Regions from separate parts of the Paenibacillus sp. FSL M8-0228 genome, predicted to be linked through region 1. Evidence: predicted binding sites of a transcription regulator. Region 1 holds the regulator's gene; the other holds the start of a gene.

What was found. The regulator LexA, encoded in region 1, represses DNA repair genes until DNA is damaged. The targets are predictions, from matches to a motif close to CGAACATATGTTCG.
Region 2: addB (helicase-exonuclease AddAB subunit AddB) is a predicted target of LexA. The motif match lies at 1,602-1,615, and genes of this name have one in related genera.

What each region holds. Positions count from the first base shown of each region.
Region 1 is NZ_JBBOXA010000001.1:3,203,300-3,207,515, reverse strand. It holds gene MKY98_RS14145 (GNAT family N-acetyltransferase) at 9-548, opposite strand; gene MKY98_RS14140 (hypothetical protein) at 778-918, opposite strand; gene MKY98_RS14135 (hypothetical protein) at 959-1,123, opposite strand; gene MKY98_RS14130 (hypothetical protein) at 1,359-1,661, opposite strand; gene lexA (transcriptional repressor LexA) at 1,945-2,571, opposite strand; gene MKY98_RS14120 (LysM peptidoglycan-binding domain-containing protein) at 2,759-3,127, shown strand; gene MKY98_RS14115 (DUF896 domain-containing protein) at 3,236-3,442, shown strand; gene MKY98_RS14110 (hypothetical protein) at 3,563-4,072, shown strand.
Region 2 is NZ_JBBOXA010000001.1:3,830,358-3,834,573, reverse strand. It holds gene MKY98_RS17075 (class I SAM-dependent rRNA methyltransferase) at 66-1,445, shown strand; gene addB (helicase-exonuclease AddAB subunit AddB) at 1,682-4,216, shown strand, end outside.

The DNA.
Region 1 (4,216 bases):
AGGATAGGTTAATTTGAATGCTTAAACTTATAATACCAAAAAATCGCTTTCTCATGGGCTGTGGAAAAGTTAGAATATAGCATAGTATCAACTCCGCCGATTACAAAGTTATTTTTAGCATAGAAACGACAAGCTAAAACATTCACATCCTGTGTTTCAAGCATAAGGCCAACAAGATTATTCTGCTTAGCCCACTCGGTTGCTTTACTCAATAAGGCTGCTCCGATTCCCTTGTGTCTCCAGTCTTTAGCAACGGCAATATCCTCAATTAGAGCATAGCCGTTCCAATTAGTACAAAGTTTAATTTTCCCAACACAGTCGTTCTCATCATAATATAAGAAAATAGATTTTCCTTGTTCATTAATATAACTGATATCGACGTCATCATCCTCATACTGTTTAAAATATGGTTCGGGAAAACTTTCTTCTATATATGTCCAATTGTTGTTCTCGTATTTAGGTATAATCCTTCCTGACACTATAAAGCCGTTATTCTCATTTGACTTCTTAAAATCCCCCATATTTGAAAGTGACAATTTAATTATCATGGCTTGTCTCCTCCTGGTTTAATTTCTCTATGCACACTATTCTTAAAGAGAACCACGTTTTCCTGTCTGTTAGATTTATAAAAAGAGTAAAATGGTAGCGACTGTTCAACTATGTGTGATATTTTAGATCCCCTTCGCTTGCTTAAATGATTCATAGCAGTAGTTAGGTGTGCTGTTTAACACAAAAAAGCAGGAAGAATTCCTCCCGCTTTTTGCATGGAAACAATTATTAACGTCTGCGTTGTCTATCGTTTACGCTAAACAAATTAACAGCCAGTGCGTTACCTCTTGCACGTGCAGTGGCTCTTTGATTGGAACGGATGTTCAATCTTCTTCTTCTTAAATCACGTCTGCAATGTCTTCTGCTCATAATATCACCTCCCTTCAAGAAATGAAGGTGCGGTTGAATCTTAGTGGCGTTTATGCTTACGCTTGGAAATTTTGATATTCAAGGCATTGGTTGCTAGTGCATTTCCGCTTCCTGTTTTAGCAGCTGCGGCTTGAAAGACTTTAACGACCAGATATCTGTTTTTCCCGATGCGATGCTTATACGTTTTAACTCTATTTCTGATCATCTGCATATCTCCTTTGCTTAGTTCTGCTATATACATATGTCAATTGTGATAGTAATGTATCAGCATAAATCTATTAGAAGCAAAAAGAAGCTAGTACCTATATCCCTAAAGGTTAACAAAAAAACTCATGCGAACCTGTCTTCGCCTTTTCAACTTTACGTTGCAGGAGATGTTACAGGCAGGTCGGCATGAGTCTAATGTGTAGAATAAAGATAATATGCAGTTTGTATGAAAATTATTTACTATTAAGGGTGTTAAGTTTTTTTTCGTAGTACGCCTCTTGGGCAAGAATATGATTCAGTTGTTCTGAGAGCTGTTTATATTCTTGGCTGGCCTCTGGGTAATTATTTCTTTCGGAAATTACAGCTTCAAGTTGCTTTTCTAAATACCTGAAATGGATGAGTATTTGTATGTACTGAATACGATCGTAGGTTGTTATGTGTGATTTCTCTTCTGCATACAAATGATCCATTGTTGGAACTGCACAGCTTATGACGATAAATATCATAACAAACGCTGAAATTATTATTTTTTTCATTTAATTCCTCCTACAGAGCTATGAGTAATTAATATACCATATTTAGCTAAAAGAAAGAACGATCTATTAGTTTTGCCCATAACAGTATAGCTGTTCAAGATCAGTGGGGGATTATTTGAGATGATGAGGCTGATTTTATAGTAGATACAATAGGAATAGGTTGCTAAAAGGAAAGAATAGTTGTGAGATACATAGTAAGCATAATAACAATACAAAACCGGCTTGCCCTAGGCAGCCGGTTTTGTATTAGGGGATAGAATAACGGGGAAGGAAGAACGAGAAATCAGTGGAAGTCCCGGAAGAGTCCTACAACTTTGCCCAAAATACTGACGTGTGTCAGACGAAGCGGTTCAAAGGCTGGATTTTCAGGTTGAAGCCGGATATGATCTTTTTCTTTGTAGAAGGTTTTAACTGTAGCTTCGTCTTCATCTGTCATAGCTACAACAATATCGCCATTATCAGCGGTCTGCTGCTGACGTACGATTACATAGTCTCCGTTAGCAATCCCAGCCTCAATCATGCTTTCGCCTACAACAGATAACATGAATATTTTATCCTCACCAACAAAGTGTTGGGGAAGAGGAAAGTAATCTTCAATATTTTCTGTCGCCGTAATAGGAAGACCAGCGGTTACTTTGCCGACGACGGGGACACGACTAATGGAGTAATTAATCAAGTTGCTGTTATCCGATTCGTCTTGACCGAGTAACTCAATAGCCCGTGGTTTTGTAGGATCGCGGCGAATGAGTCCTTTTTTCTCTAAACGATCCAAATGACCGTGAACCGTAGAACTGGAGGCCAATCCGACAGCCTCGCCTATTTCGCGTACAGAAGGGGGGTATCCCTTTAGACGCACTTCATTGCGGATAAATTCAAGAATGGCCTGCTGGCGGCTCGAAATCTTAGACATACCGTATCAACCCCATTTAGTAACGTTTGGGAAAATTATAGCATAGAACCTCCGTTCGTACAAACATAAGTTCTAAATAATCCCTAAAAATAATTGCGAACTTTTGTTCTCTTTTCTATTGAACAAAACAAACGTTCGTGTTATATTGTGAAAACATAAGAACAAACGTTTGGAGGACACAACCATGATGAAATATAGCACCTATCAAAGTATTTTTCCAATGAATATAGAAAATTTACAGGAGACCCGAAAAGAGGGTAGGGCGCGTTTTATGCAGATTATTACCCATACTCTTTTACTTAAGCTTCTTATTATAATGATTGTTGCTTGGATTGCAGGAGCAGGTGTACTTACGGTTTTCGCGGCTCCTTCAGCTTCCAAGGAAGAAGTGACTAAACTGACAGTACAACCTGGGGATACGTTGTGGCAGATTGCCGCGAATCATAAACCGGAACGAATGGATACACGGGTATATATAGAAGGAATTGTGCGGATTAACGGTTTAGAGGATCGGGGAGTGCAGGCAGGTCAGGTACTCAAGCTTCCTGACTTATGATCTATAGACTATTAGAGCTTGTCAGGGAGCGTAATGCGGGAGCCTTGACAAGCTCTTTTCTACATGTCAAAGTGTATTATATCTTTGCTTTTATGGAGGGGACACAATTTGGATATAGACAGCTTGGTACAGCGCATTAATGAATTAGCGCGCAAAGCAAAATCCGAGGGATTAACAGAAGAGGAAACCACAGAACGTGCCAACCTTCGGGAAATTTATTTAGGTAACATTCGCCGTAATTTTCGGCAGCAGCTAGAAACGATTGAATTTGTGGACGATGATACATCGAAGGGAAATGACGGGCTGAAGCATTAATGTTGTTAAAGCGCCCAAGCCTGCAATTTGCCTTTTGTTTTAGGTACCTCTCATGGTATCTATATAGATCAGCTTTGAGGCAATTGTTTTAATGTAATATATCTGGGAAGGAATTGAGAGATGGCCCGATCATTTGAAAGAAAAGTACGCAAAAACACAGCGCATTTAAATAAATCGCGCAAAAAGCAAGGTATTCAAACCATTAGCGGCGCAGGTTCTGCAATGGATATTTTCCGTGGACGTAACATTACTGTGCCAATTATGCTGGCTGGTCTTTCTGTATTGTACATGCTTATGAGTTACTTTTTGACTAAGACCGGTATGCGAGGGATGGATTGGCTTGTATTCGGCCTGTACTTGATGCTGGCTGTTATCTTTTTTATCCGTCGTCCTTATCTGAAAGTGGGAAAGGATACTCTCTATATGCTGAAAGGTGGTAGGGAACGTCCAATGACCGCTGGGGACATGAAAGCCATCAAGATTGAAAAGGGTTACGTAACCGTTGAAAGAAAAGGTAAGGGTGGTAATTTTATTTTCACAAAATCATTAGGTCGCTATGACACGGATGCCATTGCAGAGCGACTTGAGAAGTTTGCGCTATCCAATCAGATACAGGTTGACAAGAAATAACTGATTTAGCCTGTAGCTCTGTAACAAAGGCCGTATGATGTTATTTCATATAACATGCTACGGCCGCTTGCTTAATATGGGCACACATAACGATTCAAATGCTTAATCAAGCAAATAGGCGTACATATACTGTGGAAAGAGAGT
Region 2 (4,216 bases), 630 kb from region 1:
GAGCCGCGCCCCTATCGAACAACGTTTTAACACTTTGAGTAATCCAAGAATGGGAGTGAAGGATTTTGCCTTCAGTAATATTAGAACGCAGCCGTAAAAAAAGGCTGGAGCACGCACACCCTTGGGTGTTTAAAAACGAAATAGCCAAGATCGAAGGAGACCCAGAGGCAGGCGATTTGGTCAGTATTGTTAACCATCAGGGGCGTTATTTGGCGACAGGTTACTATAATCCGGCTTCACAAATTACAGTGCGTGTGATGTCCTATGAGCCGCTGGAAGCGATGGATCAAAACTTTTTTGCCCAACGCTTTCGCAAATGTCTGGAGCACCGCGAACGTTTTGTGACCGGGGGAGACGCTTATCGGTTGGTGTACGGCGAGGCTGATTTTTTGCCTGGACTGATTGTAGACCGTTTTGGTGATGTGTTGGTTGTGCAGCTGTTAACGCTTGGCATGGATCGGCGCAGGGAAGAAATCAGGGATGCGCTCGTTGAAGTATTGGGTCCTGTTGGTATATATGAGCGCAGTGATGTATCCATCCGAGAGCTGGAAGGATTGAAACAAACGAAGGGTCCTTTGTACGGTGATTGCCCGCGTCATGTAGTGGTGACGGAAAATGGCCTGCACATCAAGGTTGATATCGTAGAGGGCCAGAAGACGGGTTATTTCTTTGACCAGCGTGAAAATCGTGCGGCCATAGCACCGTTGATGACAGGTTGGGGAGCACGTAGTGGAATTACGCTACAAGAAGTTGCTACAGACTCAGGGGACGCTGCCACAACGGTCATGAAGCCAGTGAATAAAAGTGGTAAGGTTGTTGAATTCCCATTCTGGGACGGCGCAACCGTATTGGAATGTTTTTCACATACGGGAAGCTTTACGCTCAATGCCTGTAAATATGGTGCTAAAAAAGTAACTTGTCTTGATATTTCTGAGCATGCGATTGAAAGTGCGCGGGACAATGTCAAGCTGAACGGTTTTGAGGAACGCGTCGAGTTTGTCGTCGACGATGCTTTTCAATATTTGCGCAATCAGGTGAAAGGTGTAGAGGAACGCAATGCACGAGCCGGGGGCAAAGGAGATACGTCTAAGCCGCTGACAGCGGGTGGCGGACGCACCTTTGACGTGGTCATTCTTGATCCGCCAGCCTTTGCCAAAACGAAGAACGCTGTCAAAGGGGCTACACGTGGATATAAAGATATCAACCTGCACGGGATGAAGCTCGTTAATGAGGGCGGCTATCTGGTGACAGCGAGTTGCTCGTTCCACATGCGGCCGGAGTTGTTTTTGGACACCATTAAGGAAGCAGCGGCAGATGCCGGCAAAATCCTTCGTCTGGTAGACTGGAGAGCAGCTGGTAAGGACCATCCTCAAATTTTGGGTGTGGAGGAAGGCCATTACTTGAAATTCGCCATCTTTGAGGTGCGCAGCCGGACACAGTTGTAGTTTCATACAAAGTCAAAGTCAATCGCCCTTTTGGTGATTAAATAGGTAAAATAAACTCGTTTTAGGTATAAATCAGTCCTGTAGAGAAGGCGTGCACCAAGCCAATCTGCGGGACTGATTTATTTTTTAGAGGGAGAAAGAATTGCTACAACATGGCAAACGTACGTTCTTTTCTCTCTTGCCTGATATGCTATACTGTTTAATAGAATGTTGTTCGTTGGAAAGGAGGCCGCATCATGTCGGTCCGTTTGTTGATTGGCCGCTCTGGGAGTGGTAAAAGTACGTTAATCCGCAATGAAATGACGTCTTTGTTACGCGAGGAGCCGCTAGGTAAGCCTATGCTGTTACTTGTACCGGAGCAATCGTCATTTGCTTCTGAGCATGCGTTACTTACAGAAGCCGGAAACGGTATTCAGGGGTCGGTGCGCGCCCAAGTGATGGGATTTCACCGTCTTGCCTATTTAGTTATGCAGGAAACCGGGGGTTCAGCGCTGGTGCCTGTAACGGAAGAAGGCAAGAAGATGCTTTTATATAAAATTATTCGTCGTCGCAAGGATGAACTGAGTTTGTTTAAGGATTCGGGAGACCAGCTCGGCTTTGTGGATCGGTTGAATACATTGTTCACGGAGCTGAAGCAGTATGGAAATGATACTCGGTCTGTACCCGAGCAACTGGAGCGAATGAACGCTGCTGGAGAGTCAACTCCGATTTTGCGCGGCAAGCTCAAAGATATCAGTCTAATCTACGAGGATTTTGAACGAGAGCTGACGCTTAAATATATTGACGGTGAAGATACGCTGCGCATGCTGGCAGAACAGATTGCAGAGTCTTCCCTTGTGCGTGGAGCAGACATTTGGATGGATGGCTACCGTAGGTTTACACCACATGAATATAAAGTGGTGGAGCAACTTATGCTGCATGCCTCTTCGTTGACAGTGGCGCTGACTTGCAACCGCAGCTACGAGAGCGGACAGCTTCCGCATGAGCTGGATTTGTTTCATCCTTCGGCGGCTACGTATGTAAAGCTCAAAGGAATGGCAGACGAGCTGATGATAGAGACGCAGACACAATTACTTCGCCCTGATCCGCCGCCGAGATTTAAGGAGCGTCCGGCGTTGGCGTATTTGGAGGCTAACTTTGAATATCGTACAGGGTTACGGAATCAGGAACAACGGATGCGGCTGCAGCAGCTACGAGAGCAGTGGACAGAAGAACAGCCGGAAGGCATAAAACTGTATGCTGCGGCGAATCGCCGCGCTGAGTTGGAAGGTGCTGTACGCGAAATGCGTCGTTTAGCCCGAGATGAGGGCGCGCGTTATCGGGAGATGGCCCTGTTTGTGCGTCATATTGAAGATTATGAGTCATGGGTGGAACCGATATTCAAACAATATGAGGTTCCAGTATTTCTGGATCAGCGGAGAAGTGTATTGCATCATCCCTTAGTGGAATTGATTCGGGCTTCACTGGATATCGTGCAGCGACGCTGGCGATATGAGGATGTATTCCGTGCGGTCAAAACAGATCTTCTCCTGCCGCTGGATGGTCGGGTGAGCCGCGAGGAGATGGATCGTCTGGAAAACTATGTACTGGCCTGCGGAATACAAGGTAGCCGTTGGACAGACGGTCGCCCGTGGCAGGCTGTGCCCAGCTTGTCACTGGAGCTGGAGGAGCAGGAACGGAACCGTAGGCGGGATGAAACGTTGGATTTGATGGAGCTGTGTCGGGATGTAATCGTGACGCCTTTACGTGCGTTTGAGAAACGTGTGGGCAAGGCACGAACTGCACTTGAGAAGTGTGAAGCGGTATATCTGTTACTGGAGGATGCAGAAATTGGCCACAAGCTGGACGCCTTCATTCATCAGGCAGAGGAAGCAGGAAATCCTGAGCAGGCCAAGGAGCATCGTCAGGTATGGGATGCAGTGCTTGAACTACTGGATCAAATCGTCGAAATGATGGGTGACGAGAGGCTGGATACCTCTTTGTTTGCGGGTGTGCTGGAAACGGGATTGGCTGAATTCCGTATGGGACTTGTTCCGCCAGCTCTGGATCAGGTTCTAGTCGGAAACACGGATCGTACACGTGTGACCGGTATTCAACATGCTTTTGTGCTAGGTATGAACGAAGGTGTGATGCCGGCTGTGTTCCATGAGGACGGTGTGCTGAATGAGCAGGAGCGTACGGCATTAAACGAACGAGGCGTAGAGCTGGCGCCGGATATGACAAGACGTCTGCTGGACGAACGTTTTCTCGCTTATACGGCCCTTACTTCAGCCGGTAGAAGCCTGTGGATGAGCTATGCCGTGACTGATGAAGAAGGCAAGTCATTGTTGCCGTCTGAGTTAGTACGACATGTGCGGCAATTGTTTCCTAGTCTGGACGAACGCCCACTGGCTGGATACCCTTTGCCTGGGGATGCTTGGACGACGCAATGGGAGTATGCTTCTCATCCGTCCGAGGCTTTGCCGCAGCTTATTGCGCAATTACGACAATGGCGACGTGGCGGTGACATTTTATCTCCTTGGTGGGAGGTATATAACTGGTATGCCAGCCAGCAAGGGCGTGAGAAGGACAAGCTGCGTCAGCTGTTGACCTCACTTTTTTACGAGAACCATGCCGAAATGCAGAAGGAAACGAGCCGTCGTCTGTACGGCAGCAAGCTGCGTACCAGCGTATCTCGTATGGAACGTTTTGTGGCATGTCCATTTTCGCACTTTGCCTCTCATGGTCTTCGTTTGAAGGAACGTCAAATGTATCGCCTGAAGGCCCCGGAT